2 linked regions of the Coraliomargarita algicola genome follow. Each later gene encodes a partner of the first gene's protein in a complex. Links are inferred from orthologs where the notes say so. Each region holds a gene or a part of one and is shown on either strand. Other genes may lie near its edges.

Region 1 (7,889 bases):
CGGGTGGATGCTGATCATTGTTGCTTTGGGGATTGGTTCGGCCGCGTATAACACGTCCAGTAATATTCTCTTCATGACACTTTCTTTGCTACTGAGTAGTTTGGTGCTCAGCGGTATTTTGGCTCAGGTCAATTTCCGTAAATTACAATGGAGCTTACAAGCACCTGAGCACTTGCAGGTGGGCGAAGTTGGCATGGCTGAGGTCGTTTTGAAGAACGGGAAGCAGATTTTTCCATCGATGAGTGTGGTCTTTCGCGTCAGTAGCACGGTGGCGCCGGCGGGCGAGTCTCTGTATTTGAAGCATTCCATTGCTGCGGGGAATTCGACCTCGCTGGAGTGGACATTTGTGCCGAAACAACGTGGGGCGTTTTTAGTGCAGCTACATGGGGTGGAGTCATATTTTCCATTCGGATTTTTGCGTAAGGGCGTGGGGGATTTGGTCGAAGAAACGATCTGGGTTTGGCCGACACGTGTGGACTACAGTTTTCATCCAGTGGTGGATGGGCGTCGTTATCAAGCGGGGATCTCGCGTCGGCTCGCTGGAGCTGGAAGCGACTTGCTCAAGGTGCGTCCATACGAGGCTGGTGATCCGCCGCGCTTGATTCATTGGAAGGCGACTGCGCGGATGAATCAATTGATGGTGCGACAACTGGCACAGGAAGGGCAGAGTGGTTTTTACCTGCGGATTGACCGGTTGGGGCGTGATTGGAATGAGGCACAGGTGGAGACTTTATGTTCAGTCGCGTGTGCACTGGCTGAGGATCTTTTTCACGCGGGGCGTTTGGAGACGGTGAGTGTGGAGGACGAATCGATTGCGGTGCGTGGCATGCGTGAGGTGCACGCGTTTTTTGATCTGCTGGCACGCTTGCATCTGAAGCCGGGTGCCTCTTCAGTAAATTCCGAGATGGGCACTGTTGGCCGAAATTGGATCACATTCAGACCGTGCGGGGAGAGCGGAGTGACGATACATGTCAATGGCGAACAAGCAGGTGAGGCTTAGCACGGAGGAGCTACATGAGCTGAAGCAATTAATGGGAGCGCTACTGGCGATGCTCTCCTTTTGGTCCTTGTTTTCTCTGGATGTCGAGAGCATGTCTATGTTGCTACTCGGCGGTGCGGTGGCGCTGGTGGCTTTTTGCTGTCCGCGCTGGGTTGCGCGTATTCCTACGTTGGTATGGCGTTGGGCGGGGCCCGTCATGTTGCTGTTGATCGGCACCGATTTTATTCTGAATATCCCCGAGTTTATTCCACCCCTGGTGCGCATGGTGGTATTGCTGATCATTTATCGGATGTTGGCCCCGCGCAATTTGCGAGAAGACAAGCAAGTGATTTTGCTTTGTCTCTTCTGTGTGGTGATCTCCGGGGTGCTGACTGTTTCTCTCTTGTTCGCAGTGCAGATCTTACTGTTTGCACCTTTAGCGATGGCACTGCTGTTCGTGATTTGTTTGCTTGATCGTGGAAAAGAAGCGAAGCCGCATGTAATCGACTGGGAGCAATTTCAATGGTCTTCGTTCATTCGTAGGGTCTGGCGAGTATTGGACCTACGGATTATCCTGTTGTGTGCGGCTATGTTTGCATTGGTCGTCGCGGTTTCCAGTTTGCTCTTTATTTTGACGCCGCGTTTTGACTTCAATCGGGCGATTCCATTTTTGGAGCTAAGTACTCAGGCGCGCTCCGGCTTCAGTGAGGATGTGAGACTGGGGGATGTGAGTGAGATTCAGGAGGATAACAGTGTGGCGCTTCGCATCGACTTACCAGGGATGGAGGCGGTGAGTGCGGCTCCTTATTGGCGTATGTTGGTGTTGGATAAATATAGCGATGGACGCTTCCGTGTGTCGCACAGCCTGCGTGCCAAGCCATTTCGGATATTTGAAGAGCGGCGGGAATTGAGTTCTACAGCCTTGCCCTTATCGCAGCGTCGTGGGGAGCTGTGGACGTTTTACATGGAAGGCGGGATTAGCCGTTACTTGCCATTGCCAGGAGATTATGGCCTGCTGCGTTTTCAAAAGTTGCAGAATATCGAATGGGTCCCCGAGGTAAAGGTGCTGGGCTTGGATTCGGTTGGGCAAAATGTATTTTCCTATCAGGTCGAGGACTTGAAATTTAATTCACGTTTTGCGGCGGGGGAGCGTGAGCGTGCGATCTTGGATTCGCTACCCTTGGAGGTGGAAAGTCCAGTCGAGGGCGAGGAAGAGAGACTGGCCTATCCGTTGACGACCTTGGAGTTAAGCATGTCTGCTCCATCGAAGGATGTGTTGGGCGTAATCAATCAGGAGATTTCAGGTGGAGCCGAGCTGAATGCGGCTGATTATAGCCGTGCTACGACGAGTTATCTCTGGCAGCATTTCGCATATTCACTGATGCCGGATATTGAGTGGTTTATGGGAAACGATCCGATTGTTTCTTGGTTGGAATCCGGTTCTCAAGGGCATTGCGAGCTGTTTGCGGGCGCTTTTATACTTCTGGCGCGTGAGGCAGGTTTTCCCGCACGAATGGTGGTCGGCTATGCCGGGGGCTCTTGGAATACCTTGGAGGATTATTTTGTGGTTCGGAATCGCGATGCGCATGCCTGGGTGGAAATTTATGATGCTGAAGATCAAAGCTGGCTGCGGGTGGACCCCACGCCTGGCCGTGGATCGAGTGACCCTGAGATGATGGTGCAGGGGAGTATGGCCTTTGATTCCGGTTGGTCCGCCTGGGTAGATAGTTTACGCATTCAATGGTATCGACGAGTCGTGAATTTCGAACAAAAGGATCAAGTCGAGTTGGCGGCGACTTTGAAGGATGTGCTGTTAGATTATTATGTGGCCTTCAAGGAGGGCTTGAGTCGCTGGGGCCTGCGACTTAAGTCGTGGTTGTTGCATCCGTTGAAGCTGGGGAGTCTTCGGCCACTCGCGATGCTTATGGTGGGCATCGTAGTGCTTGGGGCCGTATGGCGCGGTCGCTATTGGCTGCTGGGCCTGCTCTATCGCTTCCTGCGGCGACCTAAAGCGCTCGATCCAGTTCGTCGTCAAGCTGGGCGCTATATGATTCGCTTGAAAGCGAAAGGTATCGAGACGGAAGTGATGGCAGAATTGCAAGCGCTCCGCTTTGGCCCCGAGCAGAGTTTGCGAGTTGCCAAACCGGTATTTATCAGGGCCCGTCGAGCTTTAAAAAGGTGAGGCGATTCTAGCTTGAAGCCTGTGATGCCATACGGATCTGGTGGCTTTGGTCGGAATTGATCGTCAAGTATAGGTGCCAGGTATCTTCGGGGAGGGCATCGGGTATACGCTCGGGCCATTCGACTGCAAAGCACCAAGGCGCTTTTAAAAAGTCCTCAATCATGAGGGCGTCCAACTCTGCTCCAGAATTGAGGCGATACGCATCCAGATGGATGAGTTGTCGCTCGCCTTGGTAGATGGTGTAGAGGTTATAGGTCGGGCTTGTGACGGCTTCCTGAATGCCCCAAGCTCGGGCCAGGCCGCGGACAAAGGTTGTTTTGCCCGCACCGAGATCGCCGTGTAGGGCCAAGACCGAATCCGCTGGCAGTAATGCGGCCAGCTGTCCAGCCAGGGCCTCGGTCTCGGCTGCCGTGTGGGAGCAGATTCCGTGGCGCAATTGTTGCAATATATCGATCATGATCCGCTCAGATGTTCAAAACCTCGAATCCATGGCAAGGCTTCTTTGCTACTCGCGTCGAGATAGCGGGCCTCGCCTATACGGGGCTCTAGTTTGCCGATGCGTGTGAGTGGGGTGTTGGGGAAGCGTTGCTTCCAGTCGGCTTCAAAGGCTGCCTGTGTGGTCCCGCATCGGAGGGTGAGCAGCAGTTCGTAATCTTCGCCATCGCAGAATGCGTGTTCTATGGCCGAGTGGCCGGTCTCTTGGGCGCGGCGAAATGCATCAGAGGCGAGGGGGAGCGCGGGCAGGTCCATGTGTGCGGCACAGTCTCCTGGGAGCAGGGCATTGAGATCTTTGGCGATGCCGTCGGTGATATCCATCATGGCACTACAGACGCCGGATTGCGCGAGCCACTGCCCCTCGGCCAAGCGGGGCTCAAAACTGTAGTGTTTATGATAAATACTGCCTCCCAGGCTGCCAGTTACGTAGATGGCATCGCCCTGTTGGGCGCCACGTCGTAAGAGTGCTGTTTGGCCCCGCATGTGTCCCGTCAGACTGAGTGCGGCGGTGAACTGTCCCGAGGGGAGGGTGCTGATGTCGCCGCCTACTATGGGCACTTGGTAGCGCTCGCAGGTCTGACGGATGCCTTGGATAAATTCGCATAACCAGTCGAGACGCAGATTGGGAGCGCAGAGCAGATTGAGAAGAGCTGGGCCGGGGTGCCCGCCCATTGCGGCGATGTCGCTGAGGTTGCGCTTGATCAATTTGGCACCGGCGGATTGTGCACTGACTGTTGTATCAAAGTGTCGCCCAAAACTGACGCTATCGGTTGTCAATAACTGGCGGTCGATATGCGAGGTGTCGATCACTGCGCAATCATCGCCCATGCCGCATGGGCTCGGCGGTGAAACCTCTGAGCCGAGCCATTCTCCGATGGCAGCGATCAGTTTCACTTCGCCCAGAGAGTGGATGGAGGCGTCGGGCAGGTCGGTGAACATAGTGATGCAGCAGGCGAGACGTTTAGCTCAATTGTAGCAGCACGGGGCAGTGGTCGGAGCCGATGACTTGGTCGAGTATGTCAACATGTGCAATACGTTCACTGAGTGCTTGTGATACGCAGAAGTAGTCAATGCGCCACCCGATGTTTCTTTGGCGTGCGCCTGCGCGGTAAGACCACCAACTGTAGCGTTCCGTTGCATCCGGGTTGATTTGGCGGAAAGTGTCGATAAAGCCGGCTTCAATAATGGCATCGAAGCGTGCGCGCTCTTCGTCGGTGAAACCCGCGTTTTTGCGATTGGTTTTCGGGTTGGCGAGATCGATCTCGGTGTGTGCAACATTGAGATCGCCGCAGAAGATGACCGGCTTGCTTTGTTCTAGATTCTTAAGGTAGGCGAGAAAGTCGACATCCCACTCGCTGGTGCGATAGTCGAGCCGGCGTGGGCGCTTATTTTCGTCGTGGTTCTGTGAATTTGGGGTGTAGACTGTGACCAAGTAGTAATCTTGAAATTCAGCTGTGATGACACGTCCTTCGTTGTCATGTTTCTCGATGCCGAGTCCGTATTGCACCGAGAGTGGTTTCGTTTTCGACAGAATCGCAGTGCCGGAGTAGCCCTTTTTTGTGGCGCAGTTCCAATAGACGTAGGGGTAATCGTCGAAGTTGAAACCATCGACCAGGTCGGCGGAAATTTTAGTTTCCTGGAGGCAGAGCACGTCGGGTTGCTCATTCGCTAGAAAATCGAGAAAGCCTTTTTTGAGAACTGCCCGCAGGCCGTTCACATTCCATGAGAGTAATTTATGGGTTGCCATGATGGGCAGCTTCGACGGCTGCTTGCTGTAGGGCAATCCGGAATCGCGGAAAGTTGTGAAGAATCGAGTCACTCGAGGATTTTTATACGAGTGAGTCTATTGTCTATATTTGAGACTGTTAGAGGAAATGTATTTGAGCCTCTGTTACCGTTGTATTAACGCTAATTTGAATAAGTGAAACACTTAGTGGTCCGGCTCCCAGATACGTATATTTTGAGGTTTTTGATTCGTCCTGTTGTGCTAAATCTATGTTAAAGGGCTCCTGTTCAGTGCTTTAGGATTGAGGCCTATTTTTGAAATAGGGAGTATTGCCTATATGAAAGGGATTCGACTACAACGTTCTACGGGATTCACTCTTACTGAGGTGGTCGTATCTATGGGCATTTTCACTATAGTGATTGCTGGAGGGCTTGCGGGTGTGCGCCGTGGCTTCGATATCCTGCACGACTCGCGTAATTACACTCGTGTCTCTCAAATTCTTCAAAGTGAGGTTGAGACATTGCGGACGCTGTCATGGGTGGAATTAATCGAGTTGCCGGCCGATGTTGAGATTTCGGTGGATACCCAGTTTGATACGAAGGCTTACGATATGTATTCCGTGAGTCGTCTGATTGAGGAGGAGCAGGATGATTTGCGTCGAGTCGTGGTGGGGGTGAGTTACCAAAATGCTCAAGGGCGCGAGGTGACGCTGCAATATGTTACATTCTTTGCCAAGGGTGGGGTGAACGACTATTATTATAGAACCATATGAAGGACTTAGGTATGAATTTAGTAGCTCCTTGCCGTCGTGGTTTTACTTTGGTGGAGCTCATTGTGTCCACTGGCGTGTTCGGAATCGTGATGGCGTCGATCGTAAGTACATTTATCGTATTTGCTACTAGCTCCACCGGAGTGGCTGCCTATACACAAATGAGTCGTGAGAGTCGTAAAGCCCTGGAATACTTTTCGCGTGATATTCGTTCGGCTAGTGATGTGACGACAGCTTCGCAGCATCATTTGATTGTGAAAGTGCCTGAAGATTCGTTTTATAACGGTGGTACGGTGCAGTATGCTTTTGATGAGGACATGGGCATCTTTAGTCGCATTGTTCGGGACAAACTTGGTGTGGTTAGCTCGAACGAGATTTTGCTGGATGGCGTCGAGCAATTTACTTTTGGGTTCTTCGATCCTTTGGGGGAGTCGTTAGAGCACTCGAAGGAATCATTGCTGTTATCTGTTAAGAGTGTGCAGATCGATGCGGAAATGATCCGCCTGGTGTCGCAGGCGCAGGCAACGGATTATATTATTTCTGCCCGGGTTATGATGCGAAATCGTCCAGTCACCAAGTGAGAGCTGTACTATGAACTATTCTATTTCTACCAAGAATCGCTCTCGTGAGCGAGGATCCGCTCTGGTCACTGCAATGATATTCAGTTTTGTGGTTATGACTTTGATGGGGAGTTATCTATATTTGACGACTTCAGAGTATCGGGTATCCACAAGGTCATATCTACTGGGGGCCAGTTTTAATTTAGCTGAAGGAGGGGTGGACCGGGCCTTGCATGCGCTGAGTCAAGCCGATCAATCCGGTTGGCTTTCGGGGACAGACGCGGATGGTCGCCCGTATTGGGCTCAGCGTTTCGGTCCATATGATTTGGAAGGGAATATCGAGGGATACATTAATGTTGTGATTCTCAATCCAAATGGATCTACCCCTGAGATCTTCAGTGAGGGCGAAGCGGCGGGGCATGTCGCGGGTGTGGTCTCTAAACAGGTTCGGGTATCGCTAGCCAGTGGCTTTTATCCATTTATTAATGGTTTTAATTCTAAACAAGGGATTGTATTGAAGGGGAATAACGTGACGTTTGATAGTTACGATTCACGCGATGGCAGTTATGGGTGGAGCAACATCAATTCAGAGATAACTGTGGCGACCACTTCAGTTGAAAGTGATGCGATCGATATAGGGAATGCAGACGTCTATGGCTATGTTGCTACGGGGGGCAGTCAGCCGAATGTTGGCCCTAATGGTTCTATAACCACCTATTACAATCCGGGCGAAGTAGACCTTAGCCGCATCACTACTGATTTTTATGCCGAATTCCCAAGCATCAGTGTGCCTGCGCTTAATTCGCCGGTGAGATCGATGCCAAGTTCAGGGACGATTGCAGGTGGTGATTATGAGCTGAGCTCTTGGTCTATGTCGGGGAGGAGAACCCTTAGGATTGCTGGTGATGCACGTATTGTGGTTACGGGAGATATCAGTATCTCAGGCAAGTCAGGCATCGAGGTCGCCGATGGTGCCACTGTTCAAATTTTTGCGCAAGGCGATATCTCAATTTCTGGAAACGGTATTCTAAATGAAAGCGAGGTCCCGGAGCAGTTGTTGATATTCGGTACAAATACCACCGCGGGTGGGCAGGCTATTTCAATCAGTGGAAACGGTTATCTGGCGGCTGCGATTTATGCGCCGAATGCAATCGTTACCTTGAAAGGAGGAGGTAGTT
Region 2 (5,287 bases), 240 kb from region 1 along the record:
GCGGTGCCTGAGGGGTGATCCTGTAATAGGGCCGTCCAGGTGCGGCCGTAGTCAAAGAAGAGCAAGAGCCCTTTCCAGTCTTGGGCTAATAGTGCAGCCAGTGCGCTTTCCGCTTCCAAGGGCAGGTCGAGCTCGTAGCCATCCTCGATGTGTGTGGGTAGACGCTGGGCCACCGCGGCGACCGCAGGTGTGAGCTGATCCAGTAGCACTTCTACCAGTGTGCCGTCGCTGTCGAGGCCGACGCCGCGTTCACGCCAAGCTCCGTTGCGGAAGATTAAGCGATGAAAGGGCAAGGCATCTAGCCACTCGTTGGCAAAAATGACGGCTTGGCCTTCGATTTGTATGGCTTCTCCTTGGCGGATGACTCGTTCGGCGCGAAAGGGGTGTTGGGCTAATTGACTCAGTAGTGAGCAGCCCGGTTCGGCGGCGATTTCGACGAATGTGCTTTCAGCAGCGGTGCCTGCGGGGAGTAGGTCGGCGGCGGCAGTGCTCACGAGCGTGGCGAAGACTCGTCCCAGGCTCTCGGCGGTATAAAAATCATGCTGTGGGCTGCGTCCGACTCGTTGCGCTAACTGTGTGTAGTAGCCGTAGTCTTCACTGTAGAGGGCGATTTCTATATAGTCGCGGTAGCTGATTGGTGCGGATTGGCAGCGTGTGCGTAATATGTCTTCAACTGTCGTCTGGGCTTTTTTCATAGGAGGCAGACGGAATCTATGTGGAATCATTCGGACTATGAAACCACTAAATGCAATCGCTGGGGAATTCTTATTTGAGTGCTTAAATGCTTGAGGCATCGTCACACGCGCATACTTAGAGTGAGATGATTTTGGCGATTGAAAGTTCTTGTGACGAGTCGGCACTGGCTCGGTTGGATCCCGCCCGTGGGATAGTGGGCGAGTGGGTGCACAGTCAGATCGATTTGCACAAGGAATATGGCGGAGTGGTGCCGGATCTCGCCAGTCGTGAGCATTTGAAGAATTTTTTTCCGCTGCTTTCTGCCGCTGGCTTAAGCGCGGATCGTGGTGAGATTACGCAGATCGCGGTCACGCACGGGCCGGGGTTGGCTGGTTGCCTGGCCTTGGGCATCGCATTTGCGCGAAGTCTTGCGGTGGCATGGGAGCTGCCAGTGGTCGGAGTGAATCATCTGCGCGGTCATGCCTACTCGCCCTTTATCGCATTGCACGAGCAAGCCCCGGCGGAGTACCCGCAGGCCTTTCAGGCGCTCTTGCCGCACCTTGGGCTCATTGTCTCGGGGGGGAATACTATACTTTTTGAGATTGATACGAATCAACAGCTGACAGTGTTGGCGGAGACTGTGGATGACGCCGCGGGCGAGGCATTGGATAAAGGTGCGAAGCTGCTGGGTTTGCCCTATCCGGGCGGACCTCAAGTGGAGCGATTGGCAGCAGCCGGAAATGCTAAGATATACGATTTCCCCAAAGCAATCGCGCCGCGAAATGAGCGCCGCTTTAGTTTTTCCGGGCTAAAAACCAGCTTGCGCTATCGACTTGAGAAAATGGGCGATGCCGAACTCGAAGCGGCGATGCCGGATATTTGCGCGGGCTACCAAGCTGCGGTGATTGATCAACTCGTGGGGAAAACCAAGCATTTGATTCAGGCCGGTCAGGACCGCAGCCTGGGACTTTCCGGAGGTGTCTCCAATAATAAGGCGCTTCGCGCGGCAGTGGAGCGGCTGGCTAAGCGCTTTCGCTTGTCGTGTCATATTGCGCAGCCCAAGCACACCGGCGATAATGCTGCTATGATTGCATTTGCGGCTTTTGCGGATCCTGCGGGACTGGCGCAGGGGGCGTTTAGCATCGAGCCTGCTTTGCGCTTGGCAGGGCAGTAGGTCGCAGAGTTGTTTATTACGTTTTTTTGACGAAACGGGTCGTTGCCAATGTGTCTGTGGGTGGTTTGATTACGCGGGATGTTCAGACGCTGTGCTATATTTGGTGCGGGGCAGAGTGCTCTCGCGGCGCGCCGCCTCGCCAATCACCATGATCTTGAGACCGTGCTCATTGATGAGGCCGGGCAAGGAGATCGGGCGACTTTTGGAGCCGATGATTTGGCTGAGTTTGATGCTTTTGTTTTCAGTCCCGGCTTCGCGCAGGAGCATCCTTGGCGGGTCTTGGCCGAAGCTTCGGGGCGGCCCTGCTTGAGTGAACTTGCCTTTGCTGCTCGCTACTGGCAAGGCAAGGTCATTGGGGTCACGGGAACCAATGGTAAGACCACGTTGACCGGGCTGATTGATGCCGCGCTTAAAGTCGCGGGAGAGGTGAGTGTCGCTGCAGGGAATATTGGTTATACCTTTTCGGATGCAGTGCTTTCGAGCGCAAATCAGCCTGGTGCGTATGTGGTACTTGAGATTAGTTCGTTTCAGGCGGAACTCGCGGACGGATTGCAGTTAGACGCACTACTCTGGACAAATTTCGCCGAAGATCATTTGGATCGTTACGGGTCGATGATTCAGTATTTTAATGCCAAAGCTCTGCTGTTTGATTGTTTGAAAAAGAATGGGATCTGCGTGGTCGGGAAGCAGGTCGCCCAAACTATGGAGAGCATGCGCAAGGTGTATGACGCTTGCTGTGTGGCCGATGAAGACAGCGCTCTGCTCTTCAAGTTGGATCGGGCCTCCGTATTTCATCGTTATCCGAATTCGGAGAACTTCTCGCTGGCAGCGGAGATGTGGTGGTTGCTAGGTAAGTCGTCAGCTCAGCTGATCGAGGCCGCCAATGCATTTACGCTTGCGCCGCACCGCCTTGCGATGGTGGCGGAGTATGATGGTGTTTACTATTGGGATGACTCCAAAGCCACGAATTTTCATGCGACATTGGCGGGGCTGGAGTCGGTGGGGCCACCTGTGGTGTGGATCGGAGGCGGACGTGCCAAGGGGGGCGATGTTGAAGCTTTTGCGCATGAGTTGTCCAACTATGTGAATGCCGCCGTCGTCTATGGGGAGGTCGCTGAACGATTGGCCCAGGCTTTGCAAGGCTCGCTCGATTCTGTTCACGTGCATCCATGCTTTGCTGACGCCGTCTACGCTGCAGTAGAGCTTGCGAAGGGCATTCCCGAGGCAAATGTCTTGTTGAGTCCCGGCTTCAGTAGTTTCGATCAATTTAGCTCCTATGCCGACCGTGGAAAAAGCTTCACTGACATGGTTTTAAGTTTGAAGAATACACGCAATGCTAGCTAGTATGCTGGATTGCAGGCATTATCTCCATTTTATCATGAAAGTATCTAAAGTTTTCGGTTGTGTTCTCGGTCTTCATTTCGGTGTGATCGCAGTGTTATTGGTTCAGCCCGGTTGCCGTAGTCAGCAACCGCCCACGCGGACTTATACTCAAACATCGACTCAGGTATCGACACCTTCGCGCACTTTAGCTAGCACACCGAGTAGTGGTTCTGAGCGCACCATGGCTTATAATCAGGGGCGCACTATTAAAACCTCTGTGGAAGGTGCATCTCGTCACACTGAAGGATTGATTGTGGCGAAGCGTGTGGACTCTGAGGTTACTGGTTTGGATGCTGCCTTTAACGCTGGCTTTGATGATGGCCGTTATGCCCCCGATAGCTCGGGCAGTGAATTTGGTGAGTTCGATGATATCGCACCGATCGCACCACTCAGCACTGGTGGTCAGACTGTCCAAGTCGCTGGCGATTCTTTTGAGACCTATACTGTGAAAAAGGGCGATAACCTTTGGTCGATCGCCAAGCGTTACAATATCTCACTCAATGAACTTTATGCAGCCAATGGTTTGAATAAAAATTCTATTTTGAAGATCGGTCAGCAAATCCAGATTCCGGTCGAAGGGGGCACTGCGACTGTGAAAACTGTTAGCGCTGACACCTATCAGCCATCCTCTTTCAATCAGGCCAGCACGAGTTACACCGTGAAGCGTGGTGACTCCCTCTCGAAGATTGCTAGCCAACACAACACTTCTGTGCGTGCGATCAAAGCTGCTAACAATATGACTTCAGACCTGATTCGGGTAGGGGATACGCTTATCCTGCCGGTCGAGGGGAGCAGTCGTGCTGCAGCGACGCCTGCCGCACCATCAACTTCCAGTAGCCGCAGCACGCCCGCTGTCACTTACGTGGCCACGACCAACAATGTTGCTGGTGGTCGCACACACACGGTTAAAGCTGGAGAGTATCCCGCGACGATTGCGCGTAAATACGGTATGACCTCCGGCGAACTCTTAGCACTCAATGGCATTACAGACCCCCGCAAGTTGCAAGTTGGTCAAGTGCTTAAAGTCAGTGGATCGGGTTCGGCTAACAATGTGGACTCACGCACAGAGACGGTGGTCGCACCCACCGCTGCTGTGAATACATCTGCATCGGTTACGCGTCCGACAACTGTTTCGACTGTGCCGGCCGCACCGATTACGACATCTTCCTTTCGACCTGCGGCCAGCACGGGCCCAGTGGAGATTACTGTGATCGAAGCCGATCCTCTGGTTGAAGGGGAAGTGACTGATATTCAGTCTGACGATTTGTTCGACGGTGCAGTCGAGATCCCTGTCATCCGCCTGGAAGAGTAATCTTCCTCGCTGACTTCCTGGAGCTGAGAGACTTCTGTATTCATAATGAGCGCCCGTACGGCTTCGCCTAATTCCTCGTGGCGTATCCCGCCGATTGGGCTCTTTATTATCTTTATAGTCGTAGGGCTTACTTTTTTAGGCTTAGTCATACTGTTTAGTGCATCGCAATCGATGCACGATGACCCGACGGTCTTGCTGCGTAAGCAACTCATTTGGTTGGCGCTGGCCACAGTGGCTGGAGGCATTGCGATGATGGTCAATTTGGAGGCCTTGCGGCAGTATGCCTATTTACTCGCAGCTGCTTCGATCATTTTATTGGGGCTGGTGCTCGTGCCCGGTATTGGGGTGGAAGTGAATGGCGCACGTCGTTGGATGGATTTTGGTTTCATGCGCTTGCAGGTATCTGAGATTGGGAAGTTGGGGCTGCTCTTTGCGATGGCGCATTATTTGACCAGCCATCGCCGCGACTTGGGGCACTTCTTGAAGGGCTATGTGTATCCTTGTTGTCTGCTAGGTATTTTTTGTGGTTGTATCATTTTGGAGCCCGACTTTGGCACTGCGTTTCTATGTGGTGCTGTCGGAGGCTGTATGCTCTTTTTGGCAGGCGTGCACCTGAAGTATTTAATTCCAACAGCGGTGCTTGCGTTGACGGGGTTTTCGGTCGCCGTTTACTTAGATCCGGTGCGATTGCAGCGCATTACTTCTTTTTTGGATGTGGAAGGTAATCGCAGCGATAGCGCCTA

Evidence for each region. Proteins that work in one complex are often made in the same cells at the same time.
Region 2: the proteins of tsaE (region 1) and tsaD are in contact, whole or in part, in a crystal structure (PDB 6N9A), measured with the Thermotoga maritima proteins. The link is inferred for Coraliomargarita algicola from one-to-one orthologs. Residues at the interface, in WP_004082108.1 of Thermotoga maritima: Leu37, Gly38, Lys46, Lys57, Val59, Lys60, Ser61, Thr63, Phe64, Thr65, Leu66, Met67, Val69, Pro71, Tyr82, Arg83, Leu84, Asp86, Asp88, Phe89, Asp93, Ile128, Asp130, Glu131, Arg134; in WP_004082750.1 of Thermotoga maritima: Cys10, Asp11, Arg49, His50, Leu82, Gly84, Gly135, Gly136, Glu154, Thr155, Leu156, Asp157, Asp158, Ser159, Glu162, Asp165, Lys166, Arg169, Leu170, Tyr175, Lys213, Thr214, Leu217, Tyr218, Gln221, Arg222, Asn324.

The regions. Positions count from the first base shown.
Region 1 is NZ_CP138858.1:3,571,669-3,579,557, forward strand. Bases 1,894-4,875 are described here. They hold tsaE (tRNA (adenosine(37)-N6)-threonylcarbamoyltransferase complex ATPase subunit type 1 TsaE), read right to left. Parts: upstream 3,619-4,875; coding sequence 3,169-3,618; downstream 1,894-3,168. Other genes in these bases: SH580_RS14665 (transglutaminase TgpA family protein), read left to right, coding at 1,894-3,161; thiL (thiamine-phosphate kinase), read right to left, coding at 3,615-4,595; SH580_RS14680 (exodeoxyribonuclease III), read right to left, coding at 4,618-4,875. Also shown: SH580_RS14660 (DUF58 domain-containing protein), read left to right, coding at 1-1,000; more of SH580_RS14665, read left to right, coding at 975-1,893; more of SH580_RS14680, read right to left, coding at 4,876-5,403; SH580_RS14685 (type IV pilus modification PilV family protein), read left to right, coding at 5,720-6,154; SH580_RS14690 (PilW family protein), read left to right, coding at 6,166-6,732; SH580_RS14695 (DUF7305 domain-containing protein), read left to right, coding at 6,743-7,889. UniProt on the Escherichia coli protein: Required for the formation of a threonylcarbamoyl group on adenosine at position 37 (t(6)A37) in tRNAs that read codons beginning with adenine.
Region 2 is NZ_CP138858.1:3,814,073-3,819,359, forward strand. Bases 1-2,834 are described here. They hold tsaD (tRNA (adenosine(37)-N6)-threonylcarbamoyltransferase complex transferase subunit TsaD), read left to right. Parts: upstream 1-820; coding sequence 821-1,849; downstream 1,850-2,834. Other genes in these bases: SH580_RS15765 (SAM-dependent methyltransferase), read right to left, coding at 1-695; murD (UDP-N-acetylmuramoyl-L-alanine--D-glutamate ligase), read left to right, coding at 1,928-2,834. In the rest of the region: more of murD, read left to right, coding at 2,835-3,193; SH580_RS15780 (LysM peptidoglycan-binding domain-containing protein), read left to right, coding at 3,228-4,544; putative lipid II flippase FtsW, read left to right, coding at 4,590-5,287.